4 regions of the Rhizobium sp. AP16 genome follow, and region 2 is predicted to be linked to each of the others. Evidence: riboswitches for the same ligand, from Rfam matches in the RefSeq annotation. Region 2 holds a riboswitch; each other region holds the start of a gene.
The links. Region 2 has a riboswitch for cobalamin ahead of metE (5-methyltetrahydropteroyltriglutamate--homocysteine S-methyltransferase). Riboswitches for the same ligand answer to the same signal wherever they lie in the genome.

Region 1 (7,161 bases), on a different contig from region 2:
GCCGACGTGCGAAACCAGGGTGCCGATCCTGTCCACCTTGATGTCGAGCTTTGGAGAGGAGACGTCGCCGAGGACGAGCGGCGTCATGTAGTCCCAGTCACGAAGCGCAAGGCGGAGAGTCAGAGGCATGGACATTCACTCGCTGAAATCTTGTTTTCAAAATGAATAAATGTTCAAATATAACCGATCAAATGTTATTACGTTATTGAACATTAAATATGGCGCGGAAATGAGCGAAGACAAAAACGCGGGATGGTTTGCCGAAAAATTGAGCGACAGGACCATTCGGGGAATTGCCATTGGAACCAGCGCGTTGATCCGCGCCGGCGCCCTGCCGGTCGGCACCAAGCTGCCGCCCATCCGCGATCTCGCCTTCGCACTCGGCATCAGCCCCGCCACCATCTCGGAAGCCTGGAGCGAACTCAGGCGCCAGAAGATCATCAGCGGGCGTGGCCGCAACGGCACCTGGGTCAGCGGCGATCGCTTCGTTGCCAAACCGGCGCGACTGGCAAGCAACGGACATTACGGCGAGGACGTCCTCGACCTCACCGCTGCCGTACCGGACGTCAGCCTGCTCCCGAAACTGGCGGAAGCAATGGCCTACGGCGCATCGGCCGAAAACCTCAATAGCTATGAACGCAACCGCATCCTGCCAGAACTTGAGGCCGCGATGCGCAAGACCTGGCCTTACGAGCCGGAAGCATTTCTCGCGACGAATGGCGGCTACAACGCCGTCTATACGCTGGCGCATGCCCTGATCGCGCCGGGAGAAACCGTCGCAATCGAAGACCCGACAGGCATGCGTCTTCTGGATATTTTCGAAGATCGCGGCACGCGCATCATCCCCGTGCAGTGCGATTCCGAAGGCCCCCTGCCTTCATCATTACAAGCGGCGATGGAACATCGACCGGTAGCCTTCATCTTCCAGCCGCGCCTGCATTCGGTCACCGGCCAGACCATCAGCCGCCAGCGCATGGACGCTCTGGAGCGCATCCTCAGAGATACCGATACGCTGATCGTCGAGGATGATGGCATGGGCGATATCTCCGCCGCGCCGCGCCATTCACTCGGGCACCGTTTTCCCGATCGGGTGATCCACATTTTCTCCTTTTCGAAGACACATGGGCCGGATCTGCGTCTCGCCGTGCTGTCAAGCTCGCGGGCAATTATCGAGCAGATCCAGTCCTACCGGAGCTTCAGCGCCGGCTGGACAAGCCGCATTCTGCAAGCCGCGACCGCCTGGCTGCTGCGCGACGAGGCAACGCAGGATACGCTGCATCAAGCACGCGCCATCTATCAGACCCGACGCGACAACCTTATCGGCGCCTTGCGAGACAGAGGCGTCGACGCGGCACAGGGCCACGGCCTTTGTGCCTGGATTCCCGTTTCGTCCGAACCCTTCGCGATGGTTACCTTGGCTGCGCGCGGCATCGCCGTTCATCCCGGTGCGAAATTCTCCAACCTGCCGAGCAATCACCTGCGCATTGCAACTGCCACCCTCACGGACCGCTGCGAGGAGGTTGCAAGCTCGATTGCGCTGTCCGCTGTTTATGACTGAGGCCGTCTGCAACAAAGTACGAAACGCCGATAAGGCAGGGTGCGCAACCGGTTCCTCAGATCAGCGGTCTGCCGCTGGGCCGTCGCGATCGGCTGGTGGGAACCGATTTCCATGCCCTCGAAGCCTGCCGCTTCGATCAGCGGCGTAAGTCTTTCCGCGGTAAGGCCGGCACCAAACGGCAGCCGTTCCATGATGCTCTGATGCCGGTCGCTCATCGCGCCGTCGTAGTGGGGATCGATCCCGGCGATGCGGTCGATCAGGCCGATGGCGAAGGAGGCGAACCGTCCGACAAGCGTCGGCTTTGCCCAATCGCCGTCAAAGATCAGCAGTTTCCCGCCCGGCTTCAGAACCCGATACCAGTCCGCAAATGCTTGCTCCGGCTCCGTCAGCGTCCAGACAAGATGACGGCAGACGACGGCATCATAACGCGCATCCGGTTCCATCGTCCGTTCCGCGTCAGCGAGGATAAAGCGCACACCTTCCCGCTCGGCATGTTTATGGCGGGCAACCGCAAGCATCGCTTCGGAGAAATCGAGCGCCGTCACCTGATGCCCGCGAGAAAGCAGCACGTTTGTCACTTCGCCAGTGCCGCAGGCAAGCTCGAGCACCTTTTGCGGTTCGCGGCCAAGACCGCGCTGAACCGCAGTGGCCCATGCATTCAGTTCCGGCCCAGGAGGAATGCGATGACCGAAGGCAAGGTCGAAAGTTTTCGACCGTTCGGACCAGTACTCGCGGATGTCTTCCTTCAGATGATGATTGCGGCCCTGCATGTTTACGACGCCCTAACCTTGGCGCTTTCAAGCTGAGCCTCATCGATGACCCGCAATGGCCGGCGTGGAACTGCCGACGCCCGGTAGCGGATAAAGCAACCGCCATCACTATCATGCTCCACCTCCACCTCCACGCCGAACACATCGCGGATGCATTCGGCCGTCAGCACTTCATTCGGCGTACCGAGTGCCACCAGCCGCCCGCCGTTCATGACGGCAAGGCGATCACAGAACATGGCAGCGTGATTGAGGTCGTGCAGGGCCGCGACCACGGTCAGATCCTGCCGGCGCACGAGATCGAGCAGGCCGATCTGGTGACCGATGTCGAGATGGTTCGTCGGCTCGTCGAGGAGCAGGATCTTCGGCTGCTGCGCGAGCGCGCGGCCGATATGCAGCCGCTGGCGCTCGCCGCCCGAAAGCGTGTGCCACAGCCGGCCGGAAAGATGGAGCATGTCGACATTGGTAAGGGCAGCTTCGACGATCGCGTCATCCGTCGCCGACCAAGGCGACAACGCTCCGAGATAGGGCGTGCGGCCGAGTTCTACGGCCTGTCTGGCGGTAATCCGCTCCCCGGTGTCTGCCTGTTGCTCCACCAAGGCCAGACGCCGAGAAAGCTCGCGCCGGCCGAGAGAGCGGATTGGCGTGCCGTCCACAAAAATCTCGCCGGTCTTCGGCTTGCGGATGCCGGACAGCATCAGCATCAGGCTGGTCTTGCCCGATCCATTCGGCCCGATGATGCCGAGAAACTCGCCTGTGCGAACATCAAGCGATATGTCCCGCACGATGGCTTGCCCACCGGCATTCCACGAAACATTCCTTGCCGACAGGGTCATGCGCGCGCCCTCTTCTGGCTCAAAATCAAGGCGAAGGCGGGCGCGCCGACAAGAGCGGTGATCACTCCGATCGGCAGGACCTGGCCATGGATCAGCGTGCGCGACAGGATATCAGCCGCGATCATGAAAATGGCGCCGATCAGAGCAGCTGCCGGCAGAAGCACGCCATGACGGACGCCGACCAACATCCGCGCCGCGTGCGGTATGACCAGCCCGACAAAGCCGATGGAGCCGACGATGGACACCATGACAGCGGTCATCATCGCGGATGTGCCCACGAGCACCAGATAGGTACGGCGCACCGAAATACCGAGCGAAGCTGCCGATTCTGCCCCAAAGGTAAACGCGTCGAGCGACCGGGCATGCCAGAGGCAAACGACAAGCCCCAATAGCGCAGCCGGGATTGCCAGCCAGGCGTCGGGCCAACGCACACCGGAGAGATTGCCGAGCAGCCAGAACATGATGCCGCGCGCCTGTTCGGCCGTCGCCGCCTTGGTGACAATGAAGGAGGTGAGCGCGTTGAAGAGTTGCGAGCCCACGACCCCTGCCAGGATGATCGCGGCCGTTCCGCGCCCCGCCCTGACAGCCAGCAATGCGACGAGAGCGAAGGCGACGAGCGCACCGAGGAAAGCCCCCATCGGCATCGTCAGGAAACCCGCGCCCAGACCGAGGATCGCGACACCGACGGCGCCGGTAGAGGCGCCGGCGGAAATGCCGAGGATGTAAGGATCGGCCAGCGGATTGCGCAGCAGCGATTGCAGCACGACACCGGACAGGGCAAGCGCCGTGCCGCAACAGGCGGCCACCACCGCGCGGCTCAGCCGATAGCTCCAGACGATACCCTCATCGATCGGCTCGAGCGGATAGCCAGCACCCCAAAGCCGATTGGCCACGGTCTTGGCGACGGTCTCAAGCGGGATCGAGGTCTCGCCGATCGCCGCACCCAGCCAGAGCGCGGCAACAAGAATGGCGAGCGCCAAGGCGACGGCACCCGTTCGTCCGATCGATGAAAGGGCGCGGTTCACTGCGTCAGGCCGGCCGCGGCGATAGCATCAGCAAGTGCCTCGATGCCTTCGATCGTACGGATGGTCGGGTTCATCGCCTGCGCATCCATCTCGAAGACATGGCCACTTTTGACGGCGGGCATCAGGCTCGCGACAGGGTCCTTTTCCAGGAATTTGCGCTTGGCCTCCGCGCTATCCAGCGGATAGCGACGGCGTTCCATCGCAGCCGCCACGATCATGCTTGGATTGGCCTTGGCAATCGTCTCCCAGCCGACCGTCGGCCACTCATCATCGGTCTCGATGATATTCTTGATGCCGAGCGCCGACATGATGTAGCCCGGCGCGCCATTGCGGCCCGCCACGTAGGGATCGGCATCCTTGGCGCTGGAGAACCAGAAGACGGCAGAAAGCTTGCCCTGTGCGGAAGAAACCTTGGCGCGGGCTGCCGCTTCGCGCTGCTTGAGATCGGCGACCACTTCCTCGCCTTTGTCCTGCACATTGTAGATCTTCGCGAGATCGCGGATCTCCTGATAGACGAGATCCATAGTGAAGACCTGATGGCGGACGCCATCGCTGGAGCCGGAGTTCTCCTTGCCGACGCAATCGGACGGCGATGTATAGACCGGGATGCCTAGCTCCTCGAACTGTTCCGGCTTGGCGACCACGCCTTCCGGTCCCACCTGCCACTGGAACTGAACGGTGACGATATCCGGCTTCTTTCCGACGACGCTTTCGAAGCTCGGATCGTTGTCGGCAAGGCGCTCGATCTTGGCGTTGACGTCCTCATAGCCCTTGAGAACCGGTCCAACCCAGAGTGCGGTGCCGACCACCTTGTCGGCAACACCGAGGCTGTAGAGGATTTCCGTTGTGCTCTGGCCGATAGAGACCGTGCGCGACGGCGCCTTCTGGATGGTGATCTGCCGGCCGCAGTTCTGGAGCGTAAGAGGGTAGCTGGTTTCCGCAGCTCCCGCCTGCCCCGGCAAGCCGGCGACGATCAACGACATCGCGAATAGGCCGGCGCGCAATGGCCGCTTGAAAATGGTCTTCATCATAATTCCCCGAAGTGATGTGAACGCCGCCCGAAAAGGGCGGTGGTGAAAGTCAGAATGCCCAACAGGCATTCCGAGCGGTCGAATGATCGTCAAAATTCGGGGAAGGCAGCGCATCAAGGCGCTGCGAAGCGTGAAGGATGGTCATGTCCTGCTCCTGTTTCGGGCATCCCCGCCCGTGACAATGGATAGATCTTCGACGGCAGGTCTCCTGGCTCACGGATATCAGTCGTCCATCTGCCTTCCCGCGCCTGATCGGCGTAGTGGCATGGCGCCTTTCGGCACCACGAGGATGGACGGCAATCCGCTTACAGTTGCGGGGGCAGCCACGGTCTTGGTCCCTTTTGGGTCGTCCTCACCGTGTTCCCTATTAATCCCCTCGGAGTCATCGTCGGGGAACCGTCGCTTCCAGTTATGCCAAGCACGACGGTTGCGTCAAGCCGCGAAGTCGCCCACTTGAAAATACCCCTCGCGGCCAAGCCTCCGACCATCATCGATCTGGATATCATGATAAATTCCCATAGTTACGTAATAACATTACGTTTGCTACCAAACTTTCTGAGAGCTGTCCAGTTTGCACGATCCGTTTTATGAAATGCTGTGGAATAGTCGCCGAGACTGGCGTGACTAAGCAATGCGATAGGTGACGGCTGCCTGCCGGTTTGGCGCAGATATGATGATCGGGCTACAGATATCTCGGGCTTGATTTCATACGAAATCCGGACTGAGGCACCGTGATACCAAGTTCACTCCCTTGGAAGGCCCTCCGGCCGGAGATGCTTCTTGAGCGCGGCGATGCGGAAGATGGCGTTCGGAGCGCCATATCCCCGATAGTCATTGCGCTGAACGATCTCGAAGAAGAAGCCCTCACCGAAGGTGCCGCTATAGAGCTGAAAGAATTCGCCATGCTCGTCACGGTCATAGAGAATATTCTCCACTTTCAGCCGCTCAGTCAGCTCAGGATCGAGACCAAAGCGGGCTTCGACGTCACCGTAATAGTTCGGCGAGATCGGCAGAGGCTGAAAACCATTCTTCCGCAGCGCTTCGGCCGTCTTGAAGATGTCGGCGGTCTGGAAAGCGAGGTGCTGTACGCCAGAGCCGAATTTTTCTGCGATGAAGTGACCGGCCAGCGTGCGGCGGTTCTCTGCCCCGTTCAAAGTAATCCGCAGCGTGCCGGCGTCATTCTCCACCACCTGGCTGCGCACCACGCCGGCCGGATCGATGATGTCGACCATCGGCGTCTTGTGGGTCTCGAAGATCGAACTGTAGAAGAGAAGCCAGGTCAGCATCTCGTCATAGGCAACCGTCTGGGCGATATGGTCGACATGCAGGAGGTGGGCCGGAGCGACCTCCACGTCGTCCTCGACGGTCAGAAAATCGATTTCGGCGAAATGGCCGAGATCGCCCTTGTCGTCGATGAGATAGATCAATCCGCCGCCCACGCCGCGGATCGCCGGCATCTCCACTTCGCCCGGGGCAACCGGCTGGCCGAAGGGCTCGGCGCCGAGAGCGACCGCCCGAGCAAGCGCGGCCTGGGCATCGTCTACGATGAGCGCCATCGCATAGGCCGAAGTGCCATGTACGGCGAAGGAAGAATTGGCAAATCCGGCGCTGTCGGTATTGACGAGAATACGGATATCGCCCTGCTGAAAGAGGCTCACCGTCTTCGTCCTATGCACCGCCACCTTGCGGAAGCCGAGCGTGCGCAGGAGACCGATGAGATCGCCCGCATCTTCCTCGTCGGCGGAAAATTCCACGAAACCCACACCTTTGACAGAAGCCCGGTCAGGCATGGCCGCGACACTCAGGCCGCGGGCATTGGGATTGCGGCGTACCTGGTCGCCAAGATAGATCAGCGAGCGATATCCGTCAGCCGCGATCGAGCGCGACGAGCCGCCGCGGAACTGGTCGTTGAAGATCTCCAGTGAGAAATAGCCGTCATAGCCG
Region 2 (7,161 bases):
GCGCGGCTGCCGGAATATGCCCTGCGCACGACGTTGCGGATGTTCGCGGCAATCGGGGCCTCGCTCGTCTTCACCTTCGTTTTCGCAACGCTGGCCGCCAAAAGCCGGCGGGCGGAGATGATCATCATCCCTGCCCTCGATATCCTGCAATCCGTGCCGGTGCTGGGCTTTCTGACATTCACCGTCACCTTCTTCATGGGGATCTTCCCGGGAAGCCAGCTTGGCGCCGAATGTGCGTCGGTCTTCGCGATCTTCACCAGCCAGGCCTGGAACATGGCCTTTTCCTTCTATCAGTCGCTGCGAACTGTGCCGCGCGATCTCGACGAGGTGAGCCGTGGTTTCGGTCTTTCCGCCTGGCAGCGGTTCTGGCGGCTGGAAGCGCCTTTTTCGGCGCCCGGGCTGATCTGGAACACGATGATGTCGATGTCCGGCGGCTGGTTCTTCGTCGTCGCCTCCGAAGCGATCACCGTCGGCAATACCACGGTGCAGCTGCCGGGCCTCGGCTCCTGGCTGGCGGTTGCCATCGACAAGCAGGATTTTGCAGCAGTGAGCTGGGCAGTCCTCGCAATGGGCGTCGTCATCGTGCTCTACGACCAGCTGCTGTTCCGGCCGATCGTCGCCTGGGCCGACAAATTCCGCTTCGAGCAGACGGCTGGGCAGGAGAAGCCCCGCTCATGGGTCTATTCGCTGATCCAGCGCACGCGCCTGCTGAAATACCTGATGGGACCGCTTGCCTGGGCATGGGGCAGCCTGATGCTCGTCCGACTGCCGGCCATGCCCCGAAAGGCGCCGGTCGTCAGGCACAACAATGCCGTGGCTACACGAATGCTCGATTACGCGTGGTTCGTTCTGATCGCAGGTATCGGCATCTGGGGCATCTGGACTGCGTTTGCCTTCGTGAGCCAGACGCTCACATGGAGCGACGCGTGGGAAGCCTTCAGCGGCGGTCTCGTCACGCTGCTGCGCGTACTTGTGCTGATTGCGGTGGCGTCCGTGATCTGGGTGCCGATCGGCGTCTGGATCGGCCTCAGGCCGGCCGTTGCCGAGCGTGTTCAGCCGGTGGCGCAGTTCCTCGCGGCCTTTCCCGCCAATGTGCTGTTTCCCTTCGCGGTCATAGCAATCGTCGCGACCGGAGCGAGCCCGAACATCTGGCTCTCGCCGCTGATGGTGCTCGGCACGCAATGGTACATCCTCTTCAACGTCATCGCCGGCGCCAGTGCCTTTCCGACGGATCTAAAGGAAGCTTGCTCGGTCTACCAGCTGCGGTCCTGGACCTGGTGGCGGCGCGCCATTCTGCCGGGGATCTTTCCCTACTACGTCACCGGCGCGCTGACGGCATCGGGCGGCTCGTGGAATGCCAGCATCGTCGCCGAGGTGGTGAGCTGGGGCCACACCAAGCTCGAGGCCTTCGGCCTCGGCTCCTACATCGCCAAGGCCACGGAGGCCGGCGACTACCAGCGCGTCATCCTCGGCATCGCGGTCATGTCGCTCTTCGTCACGCTTTTGAACAGAACCCTCTGGCGACCGCTCTACGTCTTCGCCGAACGCCGCCTGCGTCTCAACTAACCATTCCAGTCGGAGTAACAATCATGGAAAACACCATACTCACGAAAAAGGCAGGAATTGCCGAAGCCGCCCCGCTGGTATCGGCCAAGCAGGTCTGCCAAATCTACGACAAGGGCGCATCCGGCTCGCTGGTCGTGCTGGACAATGTCGATCTGGAGCTTCGCTCCGCCGAGATCGTCGGACTGCTTGGGCGGTCCGGTTCCGGTAAGTCGACGCTGCTGCGGGCGATCGCCGGCCTGATCCGGCCGAGCAAGGGCGAAGTCACCTTCGAAGGCAAGCCCGTGACCGGTCCCAACTCGGGCGTCTCCGTTGTTTTTCAGAGTTTCGCGCTCTTCCCCTGGCTTTCGGTCCTGCAGAATGTCGAACTTGGCCTTGAAGCCCAGGGCGTAGCACCGGCCGAGCGGCGCAAGCGGGCACTTGCCGCCATCGACCTCATCGGCCTAGACGGTTTCGAAAGCGCCTATCCGAAGGAACTCTCAGGCGGCATGCGCCAGCGTGTCGGCCTTGCGCGCGCCCTCGTCGTGCGCCCGAAGGTGCTGCTGATGGACGAGCCCTTCTCGGCGCTCGACGTGCTGACGGCCGAGACACTGCGCACCGATCTGCTCGATCTGTGGTGCGAAGGCCGGATGCCGATCGAATCCATCCTGATGGTGACGCACAATATCGAAGAGGCCGTGCTGATGTGCGACCGCATCCTGATCTTCGGGTCGAACCCCGGTCGCGTCATCGCCGAAATTCGCGTCGACCTACCGCAGCCGCGCAACCGTCTCGATCCCACCTTCCGGATGCTGGTCGAAGATATCTATGCAAGGATGACCGCGAAAACCGGCACGACGGCGCGCGATGGGCTTTTCCCAGGAACGGGAATAGCCATGGCCCTGCCGCGGGTATCGACCAACCTGCTGTCCGGCCTGATCGAGACGGTCGCGGCCGAACCTTATCGGGGACAGGCGGACTTGCCACCGCTTGCCACGCATCTCCATCTCGACATCGACGATCTTTTCCCCGTCGCCGAGACACTACAACTGCTACGCTTTGCCGATCTGGAAGGTGGCGACATTCGACTGACGGCACCGGGCCTGCGCTTCTTCGACAGCGATGTCGACGAACGCAAGCGCCTGTTCGAGCAGCATCTCGCCACCTATGTGCCGCTTGCCGCCCATATCCGCCGTGTTCTCGACGAGCGGCCGACGCACCGCGCGCCGGCCCGGCGTTTTCGCGACGAGCTCGAGGACTACATGTCGGAGGACTATGCCGATACCACGCTGAAAGCCGTGACAAACTGGGCTCGTTACGCCGAATATTTTGCTTATGACGAGAATGCCGACCTGTTCACACTCGAAAACCCAAGTTGAGGGCGACACTCGATCATGGCCGACCATTGGCACTCCGCAATGGTCGGCATTGCTCATGGCTTTCCGATCGTGCACCCTGCCGTCGCACGTGCGGCGGCGGATTCGTGTGAGAAGGGTAAGGCAACATGAGGCGCGAGGTCCTGCGATATCTGGTCGAGGCGCCCTTGATGTGGCTGGGCATTACGCTGCTCGCCGCCCTGATCTTTGTTGCCGACACGGTGACCAATCTGGAGATCGCCTTTGCGGTGCTCTATGTCTCGGTGATCCTCATCTCCGTGCGATCCGGCCGGCCTGGAGCCGTCATGGTCGTGGGGATCGTCTGTGCCGTCCTCACCATAGTCAGCTATTGTCTGACACGACATGGCGATTCCCAATCCGGCACGGTGAACGGGGCCATAAGCCTGCTCGCGATCGCCGCGACCACCTATCTGGCGATCAGGATCGAGGCGACCGAGGCAAGAGCCAGACAGGCGCAATCCGAACTCGCACGCATGTCGCGCATCATGACGATGGGCGAACTCAGCACCTCCATCGCCCATGAGGTCAGCCAGCCGATCACCGCGATCGTGGCCAATGGCAATGCGGCGCTCCGCTGGCTGTCGGCAACGCCTCCCGACCAGGAGGAGGCCCGGCGCGCGCTCGACAGGATCGTCAAGGATGCCGGTCGCGCCGGCGAGGTGATCGGCCGTGTCCGCAGCCTCGTTGCGCGAACATCTCCATCGCGCGACAGCATCGACATGGCCGAGACGATCTCGGAAGCGCTGGCGCTCGTCCGTAGCGATATCCGCGAAAACCATATCCTGCTGCGCACCGAACTTGCCAATGATCTACCATCCGTGACGGGCGACCGGGTTCAGCTGCAGCAGGTGATCCTGAACTTCGTCATCAATGCCATCGAAGCGATGGCGGGCGTCGATGCGGAGAAACGCGAACTGCTGGTCAGCGCCGCAGCTGACGACAGGAAGATAACCATCAGCGTGCGCGACACCGGCATGGGCGTGCCGCCAGCCGCTTCCGACAGGATGTTCGAAGCCTTCTTCACGACCAAGACGACAGGAATGGGGATGGGGCTGGCGATCAGCCGGTCGATCGTCGAGGCGCATGGCGGTGCGGTCTATACGGCGCCCAACTTCCCGCATGGCGCGGTGTTCGGCTTCATCCTGCCGTCGGATACCGGAGCAAGAGGATGATCATGCCGGAGCAGAAACCGACCATTTATGTCATCGACGACGATCCCTCCGTCCGGGATGGGCTGGACAGCCTCCTGCGCTCAGTCGGCTATGACGTCAGCAGCTTCGCATCGCCACGGGATTTCCTGAAGCATCGACGATCCGACGGTCCGTCCTGCCTTGTCCTTGACGTCAGGATGCCGGATGCAAGCGGCCTTGATTTCCAGGACGAGCTGGCAAGAACCGGCAATCCCCTGCCCATCATATTCCTGACCGGCCACGGCGATGTGCCGATGTCCGTGAGGGCGATGAAGGCCGGGGCGGTGGAGTTTCTGCTCAAGCCCTTTCGGGAACAGGATCTTCTCGACGCCATTCGGCAAGCTTTGGAAAAGGATCGCACCCGGCTTCGCCAGGACGCTGCTACGACCGATTTGCGGGAGCGATTTGCGACGCTGACGGCGCGCGAGCGTGAAGTGATGGCGCTTGTCGCCCGCGGACGCCTCAACAAGCAGATCGCCGCCGAACTCGGCCTCAGCGAAATCACCGTGAAGGTCCATCGCGGCCAGGCGATGCGCAAGATGCAGGCGGGATCCGTCGCCGATCTCATCAGAATGGCCGACGCGCTCGGATAGTCGGAATGTCTGTCCAAGGCACGATCAAAACCGTGCCTTGGCATTATGCTTTGGCCCGCCGCCTACATTGGTCGCGGCGGATGATACCGGAGCCTCAATTGAGGGCCGGGCAGCCGCGTCGATTGGCAAAGACCATGCGGTCGGGACCGCCATCATTCCAGCCACGGACAACAATGCGTCGCCCATTGTTTTCGACCGAATCAATGCGGCGGAAACCTTCCTGGCGGGCGGCATCCATAAGGTCGCGCCGGCTGCAACCACCACGGTCACCACGGTCACGATCTCTGCGCGGGCCATCCCAGTCCTGATCCTGGCGGCGGTCCCATCTTGGCGGCTGCCTGTATCCATCATCGTCGCCGTAATACTGCGCCATGGCGACAGATGGCATCAACTGCGTTGCGGCCAAGCCGGCCAACGCGATGAAAGAAACTCGTGCAAAACGTCTAAACATCCTTCGCTCCTCACTCTGATATCGATGGCATGGATGGGTGATATTGCACTCTACATGAACGCTATCCGAACAAACCGTTCATACAGTCCCAACGCGATCGTCTCCAAAAGCATCGCCCCATAATGCTGCATTTCCCCAGATATGAAAACTAGGGTTGCGTGCCGTGAAGGCAAGCGTCCGCCAGAAGCGTCGCAGGATCATATAAAGATATCTTTATATCTCTTGACGACAGCAACACATTCCGACATCCTGCGTGCCATCGTGGTTCTGCGGATCGTCTGATCCGGAGCTAAGAGGGAATTCGGTCAAGACATCTGCAATGTCCATGCCGGAGCTGCCCCCGCAACTGTAGGCGGTGAGCCGCCATCCGATCAAAGTCACTGAGGAAGACGCCTCGGGAAGACAGGATGGTGGTGACGACCCGCAAGCCAGGAGACCTGCCGCGATAGATAACGTCCACGGGCGGGGTGTCCCGGTGTGCCGCTTTGCGATCGGCACCCCTGTGCCTTTCGTCGATGCGTCATTCCAATGCCTTGCCCACAACCCTCGGGGTAAGGAAAATGACCATACTGACTGCGAATCTCGGCTTTCCACGCATCGGACGACACCGCGAATTGAAATTCGCTCTGGAATCCTGCTGGTCCAGGCAATCGGACCGCGCCGCTCTTTTCGATGTCGCCAAGACACTTCGCGCCGACAATTGGCGGCTACAGAAGGAGAAGGGGATCGCCGTAATTCCCTCCAACGACTTCTCGCTTTACGATCATGTCCTCGATACCGCCGTCATGGTCGGCGCCATCCCGGCGCTCTACGGCTGGAGGGGAGGCCCGGTCGATCTCGACACCTACTTCGCCATGGCACGCGGATCGACGGGCGGCGGCCATGGCGATTGCGGCCATGTCCACCATCATCAAGGCGCGCCGGCGCTCGAGATGACCAAATGGTTCGACACCAACTATCACTACATGGTTCCGGAAATTGGGCCGGACCAGGCTTTCGAGCTGACGGCCAACAGGCCGCTGGAAATGTTCCGGGAAGCAAGGGCGCTGGGAATCCATACGCGCCCGGTCTTGCTGGGGCCGATCACCTTGTTGAAGCTCGCCAAGAGCAAGGAGGAGGATTTCGAGCCGATCCGGCTTCTGGACCGGCTGCTTCCCGTCTATGCGAGGATACTCGCCGAACTGAGCGCGGCCGGCGCGGACTGGGTCCAGATCGACGAGCCAGCGCTCGTGCTTGATCTGACCGACGAAGACAGGAGCGCTTTCGCACACGCCTATGAGGCTTTCCACAAACTGGTGCCCAACCTCAAGATCATGGTCGCCACCTATTTCGGAGCGATCGGCGATAACCTGCCCATCGTACTCGCCAGTCCCATGGCGGGGCTGCATATCGATCTCGTCCGAGCGCCGGAACAATTGAGCGAAGTCCTGGCGAAGCTTCCGCCAAATCGCGTTCTGTCACTCGGCGTCATCGACGGCCGCAACATCTGGCGGGGCGATCTTGTGAAAGCCCTGGATCATCTGGAGCCGGTCGTTGCCGCGATTGGAGCCGACCGGGTACAAATCGCGCCTTCCTGCTCACTTCTCCATGTGCCGATCGATCTTGAGCTCGAGACGGCGCTCGATGCCGATCTTGGACGCTGGCTGGCTTTCGCGACACAGAAGCTCGACGAGGTCGTAGCTCTTGGGCGCGGTCTGTCCGACGGACGAAACGCCATCGGCGACGCCCTTGCGGCTTCTGCCACTGCCGCGGCATCGCGGGCATCCTCGCCGAAGGTTCACGATCCCGTGGTCGATGGTCGTATCAAGGGCCTCGACGCTTCCATAAAGCGCAGACAAAACGCGTTCCTTCGTCGCAAGGCTATCCAGGAAAAACGGCTCAAACTGCCCCTGTTCCCAACCACGACGATCGGGTCGTTCCCGCAGACGGCCGAGGTGCGCAAGGCCCGAGCCGCGCATGGGAAGGGAACCATGAGCTATGTGGACTAC
Region 3 (7,161 bases), on a different contig from region 2:
TCGGATGACGCCGGAGCAGTGCCGCCTGATCATGGTCGATCCGAAGATGCTCGAACTTTCCGTCTATGACGGCATCCCGCATCTGCTGACCCCTGTCGTTACCGACCCCAAGAAGGCCGTGATGGCGCTGAAATGGGCGGTGCGCGAGATGGAGGACCGCTATCGCAAGATGTCGCGCCTCGGCGTGCGCAATATCGACGGCTACAACAGCCGCGTCGCCCTGGCCCGCGAAAAGGGCGAGACGATCCACGTCATGGTCCAGACAGGCTTCGACAAGGGCACTGGCGCTCCGATCGAGGAGAGCCAGGAAATGGACCTGACGCCGATGCCCTACATCGTCGTTATCGTCGACGAAATGGCCGACCTTATGATGGTCGCCGGCAAGGAAATCGAAGGTGCGATCCAGCGTCTGGCGCAGATGGCCCGCGCCGCCGGCATCCATCTGATTATGGCGACGCAGCGTCCCTCCGTCGACGTCATCACCGGCACAATCAAGGCGAACTTCCCGACGCGTATTTCCTTCCAGGTGACGTCGAAGATCGACAGCCGCACGATCCTCGGCGAACAGGGTGCCGAACAGCTCCTCGGTCAGGGCGACATGCTGCACATGGCCGGCGGCGGCCGCATCTCCCGCGTCCACGGTCCCTTCGTCTCGGATGAAGAGGTCGAAAAGGTCGTCGCGCATCTGAAGACGCAAGGCCGTCCGGAATATCTCGACACGGTCACCGCCGACGAAGATGAGGAAGAAGACGAAGAGGACACCGCAGTTTTCGACAAGGGCGCGATCGCCTCTGAAGACGGCGACGATCTCTACGAACAGGCAATCAAGGTCGTCATGCGCGACAAGAAGTGCTCCACCTCCTACATCCAGCGCCGCCTCGGCATCGGCTATAACCGCGCCGCCTCGCTCGTCGAACGCATGGAAAAGGACGGCCTCGTCGGCCCGGCCAACCATGTCGGCAAGCGCGAGATCATCTCGGGCAACCGGAATGGCGGCGGGCAGGCAGCGCAGCCGAGCAATGAGGATTTTGATTGATCCAGCAGGGGGATGATATTGGCCGCGGTAGTCGCGGAGAGTGTTCACCCCCCTCTGTCACTTTGTGACATCTCCCCCACAAAGGGGGAGATCGTTGAGAGCATGCTGCACCGCCTAACCAAGGGAGCATGCTTTGGTCTCTGCGGATACGATGTTCGTTTGAGGCAAGGTGACGCTGCGAGTTACCAATCTCCCCCCTTGTGGGGGAGATGTCACGAAGTGACAGAGGGGGGTATCAGAGGCTCGGCATGCTCAGAGCTAAACTCTCGGCGCGCAAAGCCTCTCACACCTTCAAAACCTTCCCCGGATTCATCACTCCCGCCGGATCGAACGCCGTTTTGATCCGGCGCATCAGATCCATCTCGATATCCGAGCGGATCGAGGCCAGCTCGTCGCGCTTCAATTGGCCGATGCCGTGTTCGGCGGAAATCGAGCCGCCGTGCTTCAGCACCAGTCCATGGACGATCTTGTTCATGTCGTGCCAACGGCTGATGAATTCTTCCTTGTCGGCGCCGACGGGCTGGGAGATGTTGTAGTGGATATTGCCGTCGCCCATATGGCCGAAGGCGCAGATGCGGGCGCCGGGCAGGGCCGCCATCACAGCCACCTCGGCTTCAGCCATGAATTTCGGGATCTGTGCGACCGGCACGGAGACATCGTGCTTGATCGAGCCGCCCTCCGGCTTCTGCGCGTCCGACATGCTCTCGCGCATGTGCCACAGCGCCTTCTGCTGTGCCTCTGAGCTGGCGATAGTTGCATCCTGGATCAGTCCGGCCTCATAGCCCTGTTCCAATAGCGTCGTCATCATCCGCTCGGCAGTCTCGGCCGAATCTGAGGTGGAGACGTCGATCAGCACATACCAGGGATGCGCCGTTTCCAGGGGATCGCGCACGCCTGGGATGTTGCGTGCGGTGAATTCGACACCGATGCGCGGCATCAGTTCGAAGCCGGTCAGCGCCGTGCCGCAGAGGCCGGACGCGTTCTTGAACAGGGTCAGCGCATCGTCGACCGACTGGATGCCGGCAAAGGCCACTTGATGGCCGAGCGGCTGCGGGAAGAGTTTTAGCACCGCGCCGGTGATCACGCCGAGCGTGCCCTCGGCGCCGATGAAGAGATCGCGCAGGTCGTAGCCGGTATTGTCCTTCTTCAGGCGGCGCAGCCCGTTCCAGATTTCGCCGGTCGGCAGTACGACTTCCAAGCCGAGGCAAAGCTGGCGCATGTTGCCATAGGCGAGAACGGCGGTGCCTCCGGCATTGGTGGAGAGGTTGCCGGCGATGCGGCAGGAGCCTTCCGAACCGAGGGTCAGCGGAAACATGCGGCCATGCTCCGCCGCCGCCTTATGCACGTCGGCGAGGATGCAGCCGCCATCGACGACCATGGTGTTGCCGATGGGATCGACATCACGGATGCGGTTCATCCGCTCCAGTGACAGGATGATGTCGGAGCTGCCCTCGCGTGGCGTCTGGCCGCCGACAAGGCCGGTATTGCCGGTCTGCGGTACGATCGCCGTACCGGTCTCGCTGGCAAGCTTCAGGATCGCCGAAACCTCCTCCACGGAGCCGGGCTTCAAGAGCATCGGCGATGCGCCATGATAGAGCCCACGGTTCTCGACCAGATGCGGGGCGAGATCCGCTGCCTCCCGCAACGCGTGCTTTTCGCCGACGATGGCGGCGAAGCGATCGAGAAGGGCGGAGGAGGGGGCGGCGCTGCTCATGGCGTGTCCTTTACCGAATTGCGTGTGGTCGGATTTACTCTCTCGGCGCGGCCGCGCGCTGCAGCCGGTCGTTGATGGCCTCGCCGAGGCCTTCGTCGGGAATGCTGGAAAAGGCGATGGTCGCAGCACCGCTGGCATCGGCGCGCTTCATGAAGTCGAAGAGATTGGCGGCGGCTTCAGCAAGATCGCCGGACGGGCTGAGGTCGAGCACGACGGCCGCCGTCTCGATCCCGGCAATATCGGGCTTGCCGAAACGGATCAGCGCTTCGCCGGAGGAAACTGCGGTCGCGTCGAGCCGCACAGCGGCACCCGGCGCATAATGGGAAGCCAGCATCCCCGGTGCTTCGATGGCTGCCGACGCACCATTCTTGCGCTTGAGCGATTGGCCCGCGACCCGCTCGATCTCGTCTGCCGCCAGCCCGCCGGGCCTGAGCAGGCGCATCTCGCCGTGCTCGACCTTGACGATGGTCGACTCGACGCCGACGACCGAAGCCCCGGCATCGAGGATCAGCGAAATCCGCTCGCCGAGATCGTCATGGACATGATCGGCACTAGTGGCGCTGATCTTGCCGGAGGTATTGGCGCTGGGGGCGGCAAGCGGTCGTCCGAAGGCGCGGATCAGCTCGCCGGCAAAGCCCTGCGGTATCCGGATGCCGACCGTATCGAGCCCGGCGGTCGCCAGCGGATGAATGTCGCTTTCCGGGCGCAGCGGTAAAACCAGCGTCAGCGGACCGGGCCAGAAGGCTTCCGCCAGCTTTCGCGAAACGGGATCGAAGATCGCGTAGCGCTCGGCCATGGCGAGGTCGCTCATGTGGCAGATCAGCGGATTGAAGCGTGGCCGTCCCTTGGTCTCGTAGATACGGGTGATGGCGGCGGGGTTGGTGGCGTCGGCGGCGAGCCCGTAGACCGTCTCGGTCGGCAGCCCGATCGGCAGACCTTCGGCGAGAGTTGCCGTTGCCGCCGCTATTGCCGCCTCTGGATGCTGGAGAATGTCTATATGTCGCGCCATGGCCTGACCGATTGCCGTTCAGGCCGTTCTTATGCTTTTCAAGTTTGGGGATCAATGATCAAAGCTGGCGAATGATGTCGCGGAGCTGTTCGTTGCGCGCGCCGAGCAGCAACACATTGCGGATGGCGATCTGCGGATCGTGTGTGTGGAAGAGCACGCCGTTGCCGCGCACCTCGCGATTGATCGTCAGCTTCTTCTTCGAAGCGTCCTCATCCGGCCTTATAGCGACGGCGAAATACATCCGCGAATATTTCAGGCTGATGTCTTCGAAGAAATTATCGTTCTGGCCGAGGCGGGCGAAGAAATTGGCGATGTAGAAAGCCCAGCTCACTTCCTCGTACTGCGCAAATTGCGTCCGCGCGGCGGTGACATGGCAATAGCCGAGATGCGGTGTGTCCCTGAGCGTGTGATGGAAAATCAGTTTCGGAAAGCGGATCGACTGGTGAAAGCTATTGAGCCGGCCATGGGTTGTCTCGCCGGCGTTTCTGAGCTTGGTTGCCGTGCGTTCGGCCACTTCCTCGAAGGTGAGGTAACGCCGTTCTTCGGCGAGCCAATGCGTCTTGTCGCGATTGATACGCCCGGTGCGCAGGAATTCCGTATACCCCGGTGCCGGCAGCGTCGGCTCCGGGTCGGCGGGTTTCTTGGCATCGAAATATCTGAGCTTTGCCATGCCGGCTCGCGATGGAGATCTGGATACCGAATGATAGATCATCTAGCTTGAGCCGGGCTTGCTGATGGATCGCTGAAGAGGACCAGAACCATGCCCGGCATTACCGATCTCAAGCTGCTGCTTGCCGGCATGAAGCCGGATCTCGTCGAGGGCGAGTTCGTCTATTGCAGTGTGCCGGCCTCGTCGCTGGCGGATTACATTCATATGAATCCGGTTGGACTGTTTCAGGAAAGGGAAGGTGTGACGCTGATCCTGCCGGTCGAGGTGGCCCGACAAGCGGGGCTCCCGGCCGAGCCTGCGATGCGGATGATCACCCTCGACATTCACTCCTCGCTGGAAGCCGTGGGTCTCACGGCTGCGCTTGCGACGGCGCTGGGAAACGAGAGGATCAGCGCCAATGTCGTTGCCGGCTATTACCATGATCATATCTTCGTGCCGGCGGCCGATGCCGGGCGCGCAATGGCGGCACTGCAGGCGCTTTCCGTCGTGTAATATCCGCTCTGAAGCCTGTTCGCTGACGGGTCTGTCGCAATTAAGACAAGGCGCCGCGGACGCAGAGAGGCCGGCGCGGGAAACGATGCTCTTCACAGGAGCATAAGGATTTGAATTATCTTCCGATATTTCGGCCGCGAGGTCTCTGCGAAACTCTTCTTGGGCCTGTCGTCAATTTCGAAGCGGATGTCGCATTGCAGCAGAGCGGCGAGAGGGGCGCAGATTATGATGGTATCAATCTCAAGGTGCCGCCCGCTAGGGGGGCGGAGAATTGGGAAGCCGGTCGAAATCCGGCGCTGCCCCCGCAACGGTGGTGGAGTAAGGCATGGCGAATGAAGCCACTGGGCTTAAGACAGCCTGGGAAGGTGCCATGGGGTCCTTTGGGGGACCGCTCCAGAGCCCGGAAACCAGCCTTGGGGAGACTGATTTACTGACCGCGGCGGGCGGTCGGGACATTGCGTTGCGGTCGTTCGCGGCCGATCGTGCATGTCCTCTGCCTGCTGATCGCTACCGCGCAAGGATAGGCAAATGGACATCAGCAGCAACGTTTTGCGGCAATTGAAGAACCGCCGCGAGGGCTTCAGCCTGGAGCAGCCCTTCTACACCGATCCGGATTATTTCAAGCTCGATATGGAAATGATCTATTATCGCGACTGGCTGTTCATCGGCCATGATTGCGAAGTGCCGCGCGCCGGCAACTATTTCACCGTCCAGATCGGCGATTATCCCGTCGTCATCGTTCGTGGCCGCGATCAGGTCATCCGCGCCTTCCACAATAGCTGTCGCCATCGCGGCTCGCGCGTGTGCACGTCCGAGCGCGGCTCTTCGGCAAAGCTCGTCTGCCCCTATCATCAGTGGACCTACGAACTGAACGGGAGCCTGCTCTTTGCCCGCCATATGCCGGAGGATTTCGACAAGAGCGAGTTCTCGCTGAAGCCGGTCCATTGCGAAAGCATTGGCGGCTATATCTTCATCTGCCTTGCAGATCAGGCGCCGGACTTTGCGCCGTTCCGCGCCATGGTCGAGCCCTATCTCGTCCGCCACCGCCTCGGCGAGACCAAGGTCGCCTTCGAAAGCACGATCATCGAGAAGGGCAACTGGAAGCTCGTCTGGGAAAACAATCGCGAATGCTATCATTGCGCGGCCAATCATCCCGAACTCTGCCGCACCTATCCGGAAGCACCGAGCGCGACCGGCGTGCAGGGCGCCAAGGACGATCCGGTGATTTCGGAGCATTGGGCGAAGTGCGAGGCGGCGAATCTTCCAAGCGAATTCCGCATGTCGCCGTCCGGCCAGTTCCGCGCCGCACGCATGCCACTCATCCAGGATGCCGAGAGCTACACCATGTCGGGCGCGCGCGCCGTGCAGAGGCCGCTCTCCAACGATGTGCTGGAAAGCCATATCGGCACCTTGCTGCTCTTCCACTATCCGACGACGTGGAATCATGTGCTCGCCGACCATGCGATCACCTTCCGCGTGCTGCCGCTCGGTCCCGAGCAAACGCAGGTCACGACCAAATGGCTCGTCAACAAAGATGCGGTCGAAGGGGTCGACTATCGTATCGACGAACTCACCCACGTCTGGACCGAGACCAACGATCAGGACCGCCGGATCGTCGAGGAAAATGCCTTCGGCATCCGCTCGCCCGCCTACCAGCCCGGCCCCTATTCGCCGGAAGATGAAGGCGGCGTGATGCAGTTCGTCGAATGGTACGCGAATTTCATGATCAACCGGCTGCAGGGCGATCAGGCCAAGCTGTCGGCGGTTGCCTGAGTTATGAACATGACCGTCTCCCTCCGCCATCAGCACCTGGACCAGATGAAGCCCTGGAGCGACAGGCAGCATCTGCTCGAATGCCTTTCGGCAACGCCGGAAGCACCCGATGTGATGACCTTCACCTTCCGCTCCGACAAGGACAACTGGTTCCGCTATCTGCCGGGCCAGTTCGTCACCCTGGAGCTGCCGGCGGCTGCGGAGCCGGTCATGCGTACCTATACGCTGTCCTCGACCCCGTCGCGCCCGCTCTCGGTCGCCATTACGGTCAAGGCGCAGAAGGACAGCATTGGCACGCGCTGGATGTTCGAGAACCTGAAGCCCGGCATGCGTGTCAAGGCTTTCGGTCCGCTCGGCGATTTCAGCCATATCCGTCATCCCGGCGAAAAATATCTCTTCGTTTCCGCCGGCTCCGGCGTCACGCCGATGATGGCGATGACGCGCTACATGTCCGATACCGCGCCGCT
Region 4 (7,161 bases), on a different contig from region 2:
CGCACGACACGGCCGATCTCCTCTTCCAAGGAGCGGATGACCGGCTTTTCCGGTCGGGAATGGTCGTTGTGGTAGATCGACGGGCGCGCGCCGGCGAGCTGCTCTGCCGCCGCCGCCATGCCGCCTTCGAACTGGTAGTAATCGTCACTATCGAGCAGGTCGTGTTCGCGATTGTCCTGGTTCTGAACCACCGCCTGGATCGAGCGCAGCCGCTCCTCGAACACGCCGCGCTCGGCCTTCCCGTCCTCGCCCGCCCCGTAGGCATAGCTGCCCCAGACGAGATAGGCCTCCGCCAAATCGGCGCGCCGCTCCCAGCCCTTCTCGTCGATCAGCGCTTGCAGCCCGGCGCCATAAGCACCCGGCTTGGAACCGAAGATGCGATAGCCGGCGCGCCGGCTGGCCGAATCCTGATCCAATCCCGCCGCCTCAAGCCGCGTGATCTCGCCGCGCATGCGCGCCGCAATCGGATTGTCCGCCGCATCCTCCTCCAGCGCGCCGACCGCACGGACGGCCTTGTCGAACAGTGCAATCTGCTCCGGGAAAGCATCGCGGAAGAAGCCGGAGATGCGCAGCGTAACATCGACGCGCGGGCGACGCAGCAGAGCGGGCGGGATGATCTCGTAGCCGGTCACGCGCCGCGAGGTCATGTCCCAGACCGGCTTGACGCCAATCAACGCCAACGCCTGGGCAATATCGTCGCCACCGGTACGCATATTCGACGTGCCCCAGGCCGTCAGCCCAAAGGAAACCGGCCATTCGCCATGATCCTGCACATAGCGGCGGATTAACAGCTCTGCCGACTTCCTGCCAAGCTCATAGGCCGCCGGCGTCGGCACCGCGCGGCTATCGACCGAATAGAAGTTCCGTCCTGTCGGCAACACATCCGGCCTGCCGCGCGTTGGCGCACCGGAAGGACCAGGTGGCACGAACCGACCATCCAGGCCCTTTATCAGGGCGGAGATTTCGGCATCTCCGCACGCAAGGATCGAGGGTTTCAGGCAGGTTTCGATTTCGGCGAGAACGGCGAGTGTGTGCGTCCAGTCCTCGGGGCATGCGATACCGCCAGCAACGAATTTCGCGGCCAGAAGTTCGATGCGCTCGACAGTATCGCCTTGCGTGCGCCACGGATCGTCGGAAACGCCGGAGAGAATATCGGGGCGCTGGCCAGTCCATTCGGTGGCCATATCACAATCTAAGGGATCGAACGGCGTATCCTGGCGCAACGCATCCCGCGCAATCGCCCGCTGCAAACTCTGATCGCCCCCTTCGCCCAATCCCCGCGGCACCCGCGCCAGAGCCACCGTCAAATCCGTAAGCAGCCTACCCACCGGCGAGACGCCGAAGATATGCAATCCATCCCGAATCTGCATTTCCTTGAGATCGCAGAGATAGGCGTCGAGCTTCTTTAGCGCCTCATCCTCGCCTTCTCCCTTGGAAATGCCTGCATCCTGATCGAGGCCGATATCGGCGACGAGGTCGAGGATCTGCTTGCGCAGCAGGCGAATACGGCGCGGATCGCCGCCGGAGGCCTCGTAGTATTCGTCCACCAGCGCTTCGAGATCCTTGAGCGGACCGTAGCTCTCGGCGCGAGTCAAGGGCGGCGTCAGGTGATCGATGATCACGGCGCTCGTGCGGCGCTTGGCCTGGGTGCCTTCGCCGGGATCATTGACGATGAAGGGATAGAGATGCGGCAACGGCCCGAGGATCGCCTCCGGATAGCAGACTTCCGACAGCGCCAGGGCCTTGCCCGGCAGCCATTCGAGATTGCCATGCTTGCCCATATGGATGATCGCATGCGCGCCAAAGGATTGGCGCAGGAACGCATAGAAAGCGAGATAGCCATGCGGCGGCACAAGATCCGGGGAATGATAGCTTTCCTTCGGATCGATATTATAGCCGCGCGCCGGCTGGATGCCGACCAGCACCTCGCCGAAGCGGGTGAAGGGCAGCGCGAAAACGCCGTCGCGAACATAGGGATCGCTCTCGGGATTGCCCCAACGAGCAACGATTTCATCCTGAATCTGTATCGGAAGAGACGCGAGGAAATATTTGTATTCGCTTAAAGAAAGTGTCTCGCGAATAACCTTGCCATCGTGACCGGAATTGGTCGGCCCGTCCATCAGATACCGGATCAGCGCATCGCCATCACCAGGCAGATCGGCGACCGGGTAACCCGCCGCCCTCATCGCCTTCAGCACCTCGATCGTACCCGCCGGCGTATCGAGCCCGACGCCGTTGCCAAGCCGTCCGTCCCGATTCGGATAATTGGCCATGACCAGCGCCACGCGCCGCTCCGATGGCGGCGTCCTGCGCAACCGCGCCCAATTGGCGGCAAGCCGCGCCGTATAACACATGCGGTCAACGGCCGGCTCACTGGCAACGATATTGGCCTCGACGCGCTCATCATAGCGCGCCGCCGCCTTGAACGAGACGGCGCGGGCAAGCACACGCCCATCCACCTCGGGCAGCGCGACATTCATGCCGAGATCGCGCGCCGAAAGCCCCTGTGACGAGGCATCCCAGGCCTCTCTCGATGAAGCGGAAAAGATCGCCTGCAGCACGACTGCATCGCTCGTCTCCAGCACGGTCGGCTGGCGATCGGCACCCGGCGCCGAAACCGCAAACCCGGTCGTGTTGATGACGACATCCGGCTTCAATTCGGTGAAAACGCTCTCTAGGATACCGATCGATACCGGATCTTTGAGACTATAGGCAAACACCGGCAGCGGCCGCATGCCCTCGGCGATAGCGGCTTCGATCAAGGCCTCCACAGGCTTGGTTTCACCGCTCTGGACGAGGGCGCGATAGAAGGAGATGGCAATAGTTGGGGGTTCGAGTCCCTCCGGGACCGCCAATTCGGAGATACTCTTCCACTCCTCAACCCCAATCACGCCCCTGCCCGGCCACCAGATCCCGGCCTTCATCAGCGGTGATGCCGTTGCCGGCTTCTCTGCCCCCGACAGCATCGCCTCGGCATAGCCAAGAAACGCCCGCGAATTCGCATCCCCGCCTTCGATCAGGTAGGACCACAGCGCATTGAGATCATCGAGCGCGATATTGGAAAACGGCATCAGCCCCGGATCGGACTTCGAATCCCCCGGCAGCACGGCGATCAGCGTACCGCTACGCGCAGCACAAGCATGCAGCGCCTCGAGCGCATAGTGGAAATAGCTGGCACCTCCAAGCGCCCGGACGATGATCAGCTTCGCATGCCTTGCTGTCCGCTCGACATAGGTATCGACCGACATCGGATGCTTGAGGCTCATCAGGCTGGCGAGCCGCAGCGAATAGCCAGCCTCTCCCTGCCCATGGGCGGCGGCGATTGCCGCAAGCTCGGTATCGGCCGCCGACAGGAACAGGATATCACCCGGCGACTGACCGAGATCGATCGCCTCCTCGCCGTCGCTGATCGTTCCCTTTTGCGCTAGGAGGAGATGCATGGCTCTGCCTTAGACCAAAGCCTCGATCGACTTGCGCACGATCCCTTCGTCCATCTCATGCAGCCCGATCACCACCAGCCGCGTGGCGCGCGCTTCGCCCGGCGTCCATGCGCGGTCGAAATAATGGTCGATGCGGCTGCCGACGGCCTGGATCTGCAGGCGCATCGGCTTGCCGGGCACATCGGCAAAACCCTTGAGACGCAGGACATCATGTTCGGAAATCACGCCCTTCAGCTTTTCGATGAACGAAGTGGGATCGGCGATCGGGCCGAGCTCGACGACGAAGCTGTCGAATTCGTCGTGATCGTGCGGTGCGCCGTCCTCGTGTTCCAGCTCATGATGCGATTTGCGGTTGGCGATATCGGCTTCCGTGCCGATGCCGAGGCCGAGCAGGATGGCGGCCGGGACGTCACCATTCTTCGCCTCGATGATCGTCGGCTTGCGCACGGTGCGCGACGCGACTTCGGCGCGGACGCGGCCAAGGCCGGCGACGTCGATCAGGTCGGTCTTGTTGAGAACGATCAGGTCGGCGCAGGTGAGCTGATCCTCGAACAGTTCCTCGATCGGGCTTTCGTGATCGAGCGAATCGTCCTCGACGCGACGGGCTTCGACGGCGTCGTGATCATCGGCGAAACGGCCGGCGGCGACGGCGGCGCTATCGACCACGGTGATGACGCCGTCGACGGTGACCTGGGTGCGGATATCCGGCCAGTTGAAGGCCGCGACCAGCGGCTGCGGCAGCGCCAGGCCGGATGTCTCGATGACGATATGATCGGGGCGCACGTCGCGCTCCAGAAGCTTGGTCATGGTCGGAATGAAGTCATCGGCGACAGTGCAGCAGATGCAGCCGTTGGTCAGCTCGATGATATCGTCCTCGGTGCAGTTCTCCGCGCCGCAGCCCTTCAGCACGTCGCCATCGACGCCGAGATCGCCGAATTCATTAATGATCAGGGCGATCTTCTTGCCGCCGGCGTTCTGCAACAGATTGCGGATCATCGTCGTCTTGCCGGCGCCAAGGAAGCCGGTGATGACGGTGGCGGGAATCTTTTCCTGGTTCATGCGGATTAACCCTTCATTTTCAGCGGCAGTCCCGCCGCGATAAAATAGACTTCGGCGCTTGCCGCCGCGATCATCTGGTGCAGCCGGCCGGCATGATCGCGAAACTCGCGCGCCATGCGGTTTTCCGGCACGATGCCGAGCCCGACCTCGTTGGAAACGAGAACGAGCCGCGACTTGGCCTTCGGCAGAAATTCGGTGAGAGCGGAAAACTCCGCCGCGATATTACGCTCGGCCATCATCAGGTTGGTGACCCAGAGCGTCAGGCAATCAACGAGAACGGCACGATCATCGCCGTCGATCGCCGCCAGCCGTGCCGTGAGGTCGAGTGGCTCTTCATGCGTCGTCCAGAGGTCGCCGCGATCATTGCGATGCTGTGCAATGCGATCGCGCATCTCTTCATCCCAGGCCTGCCCGGTCGCCACATAATGACGGTCAAGACCGGTATCGGAGATCAGGGATTCGGCGAATCGGGATTTGCCGGAGCGCGCGCCGCCGAAAACGAAGACAGCGCGGGATGGGGGGGATGACATTAGCTATTACCGCCCCCGCACGATCGGGCAGATCGGCACAAAGCAGCTAGGCCCGAAAAGCCGGCGCTTACGCGCGAAAAATTCGTTTGGCGCCATGACAACCTCCGTGCTGGCAACGAGACATGCGTCCCAAAATAGGCTTTGCGCCCGGTACGCATGGCAGGTCTCCTGGCTCGCGGGTAAGGTGCAGCAAGCGGAGGCGAACCGAAACCGGTCGCCCCCGCTCATGCACCAGCGGATCTTCCTCGCCTTCCCGGCAGATCATCATGAAAAAGCGGACGATTCGTAGATATTAGAGGCGTCCAGCCCTGGTTGATCATGATGCCACGCCAGTGGCTTTTTCCGGCTCTGAAGCTGTTTCCACTCGCCCGCACCATTGCGAACTGTCAGCGAAATGCCCCACAACCGAATGGAAAACCCTGACCGCTCTACAGTCGCGGGGTCGGCTGTGATGAGAACGCCCGGATTGGGTCCGTCCCTTCACATTCCCTTTTCATCCCATGCGACAGATCGCCGCTCGGGAACCATTCGTTATGCTGCAATGATTAGGCTTTCGGCCCTGGCAAGTCAATCAAGGCTGCCTATGCGACATCGGCTGTTCCAACAGCGAAAATAGCTCGGGAACCACTGATCGCGCAGTCTTTTTGCCGTAATTGTTTGATGTTAGGAGTTTATGGAAGCCAGGTATATAAACCTGAGCACGAAACTATCGTCAGTTCCCCATGTTGCAGAAATTTCAACCACGCCGTCTTGGTGTTCTCTCCGCCTTTTTCAGCGCTAGCCGGCTGAGAGCGCTTTTTCGTCGTGGCGAGCTAGGGCTCGTCATTGCCGGCGCTTTCGTCGGCGTCACCTCCGGCTGCGCCGTCACGGCGATGAGTCTCATTTCGCGCGAGCTGCACAGCCTCGTCTACGGCATCCCCGATGACGACCGGCTGAGCTCGGCCGCCATGCAGATTACCGACAAGTCGCTGCTGCTGATCGCCCCGATCGCCGGCGGCATCCTGCTCGGTTTGATGATCCTCATTATGTCACGCACCCGCAAAAAGCCGATGATCGACCCGATCGAGGCCAATGCGCTCCACGGCGGCCGCCTGTCGCTCACCGACAGCATCCTCGTCGCCGTGCAGAACCTGATCTCCAACGGTTTCGGCGCCTCTGTCGGGCTGGAGGCCGGCTATACCCAGCTCGCTGCCGGTATCGCCTCGAAATTCGGCTACAAGATGCAGTTCCGACGCGCCGATCTTCGGATGCTGGTCGGCTGCGGTGCGGCCGGCGCCATTGCCGCCGCCTTCAATGCACCGCTCACCGGCGCCTTCTATGCCTTCGAGCTGATCATCGGCACCTATTCCATCCTGACGCTGACCCCGGTCGTCGTCTCGGCGCTGATCTCGACCTTCATCGCCCGTATGCTTGCCGGCGATGATTTCGCCATCGATGTCGGCCGGTTCGGTGCCGTAGTCCCCGCCGACTATATCCCGGCCATCCTGCTCGGCGGCTTCTGCGCCGGCGTCGGCATCCTGATCATGCAGGGCGTTGCCTTCGTCGAGGAACTTGCGCGCAAGAGTTCGATTGCGCCCCCCTTTCGCCCGGCGCTCGGCGGTTTGGTCGTCGGCCTTCTGGCGCTGATCTCACCGCAGGTTCTCTCCGCCGGCCATGGCGCACTGCATCTGAACCTCGGCAGCGAAGTCACCCTATGGGGACTGGCGAGCCTCCTCCTGCTGAAGTCGCTTGCCTCCGCGGTTTCGATCGGCTCCGGCTTCAGGGGCGGCCTGTTCTTCGCCTCGCTGTTCATGGGCGCGCTGCTCGGCAAGATCTTCGCCTATTGCGCTCCCTATTTCGATCACACCACGCTGACGCCGGTCATCTACGCCGTCGTCGGTATGAGTTCGCTTGCGGTCGCCATCATCGGCGGGCCGCTAACCATGACTTTCCTGGCGCTGGAAATCACCGGCGATTTCCCGATTACGGCACTGGTGCTGGCGGCCGTCATCACCTCGTCGCTGGTGGTACGCACCACCTTCGGCTACTCCTTCGCCACATGGCGCTTCCATCTGCGCGGCGAAAGCATCCGCAGCGCCCATGACGTCGGCTGGATACGCAATTTGACGGTCGCGCGGATGATGCGCCCGGAT

Region 1: another riboswitch for cobalamin. It lies ahead of PMI03_RS07005 (ABC transporter substrate-binding protein); the one in region 2 lies ahead of metE (5-methyltetrahydropteroyltriglutamate--homocysteine S-methyltransferase).
Region 3: another riboswitch for cobalamin. It lies ahead of PMI03_RS30445 (aromatic ring-hydroxylating dioxygenase subunit alpha); the one in region 2 lies ahead of metE (5-methyltetrahydropteroyltriglutamate--homocysteine S-methyltransferase).
Region 4: another riboswitch for cobalamin. It lies ahead of cobU (bifunctional adenosylcobinamide kinase/adenosylcobinamide-phosphate guanylyltransferase); the one in region 2 lies ahead of metE (5-methyltetrahydropteroyltriglutamate--homocysteine S-methyltransferase).

The regions. Positions count from the first base shown of each region.
Region 1 covers NZ_AJVM01000009.1:56,150-63,310, forward strand. Annotated here, with positions in the region: gene PMI03_RS06980 (nitrate ABC transporter substrate-binding protein) at 1-129, opposite strand, end outside; gene PMI03_RS06985 (PLP-dependent aminotransferase family protein) at 230-1,558, shown strand; gene PMI03_RS06990 (class I SAM-dependent methyltransferase) at 1,549-2,328, opposite strand; gene PMI03_RS06995 (ABC transporter ATP-binding protein) at 2,331-3,161, opposite strand; gene PMI03_RS07000 (iron ABC transporter permease) at 3,158-4,186, opposite strand; gene PMI03_RS07005 (ABC transporter substrate-binding protein) at 4,183-5,214, opposite strand; cobalamin riboswitch at 5,398-5,633, opposite strand; gene PMI03_RS07010 (bifunctional sugar phosphate isomerase/epimerase/4-hydroxyphenylpyruvate dioxygenase family protein) at 5,961-7,161, opposite strand, start outside.
Region 2 covers NZ_AJVM01000074.1:154,402-161,562, reverse strand. Annotated here, with positions in the region: gene PMI03_RS25780 (ABC transporter permease subunit) at 1-1,566, shown strand, start outside; gene PMI03_RS25775 (AAA-associated domain-containing protein) at 1,590-2,921, shown strand; gene PMI03_RS25770 (sensor histidine kinase) at 3,047-4,111, shown strand; gene PMI03_RS25765 (response regulator transcription factor) at 4,114-4,722, shown strand; gene PMI03_RS31215 (hypothetical protein) at 4,817-5,173, opposite strand; cobalamin riboswitch at 5,419-5,633, shown strand; gene metE (5-methyltetrahydropteroyltriglutamate--homocysteine S-methyltransferase) at 5,734-7,161, shown strand, end outside.
Region 3 covers NZ_AJVM01000095.1:35,618-42,778, reverse strand. Annotated here, with positions in the region: gene PMI03_RS30475 (DNA translocase FtsK) at 1-1,036, shown strand, start outside; gene PMI03_RS30470 (FAD-binding oxidoreductase) at 1,320-2,750, opposite strand; gene PMI03_RS30465 (L-threonylcarbamoyladenylate synthase) at 2,785-3,759, opposite strand; gene PMI03_RS30460 (DUF6656 family protein) at 3,818-4,429, opposite strand; gene PMI03_RS30455 (ACT domain-containing protein) at 4,520-4,921, shown strand; cobalamin riboswitch at 5,148-5,352, shown strand; gene PMI03_RS30445 (aromatic ring-hydroxylating dioxygenase subunit alpha) at 5,450-6,694, shown strand; gene PMI03_RS30440 (hybrid-cluster NAD(P)-dependent oxidoreductase) at 6,698-7,161, shown strand, end outside.
Region 4 covers NZ_AJVM01000065.1:334,276-341,436, forward strand. Annotated here, with positions in the region: gene cobN (cobaltochelatase subunit CobN) at 1-3,440, opposite strand, end outside; gene cobW (cobalamin biosynthesis protein CobW) at 3,450-4,499, opposite strand; gene cobU (bifunctional adenosylcobinamide kinase/adenosylcobinamide-phosphate guanylyltransferase) at 4,505-5,029, opposite strand; cobalamin riboswitch at 5,170-5,573, opposite strand; gene PMI03_RS19755 (chloride channel protein) at 5,752-7,161, shown strand, end outside.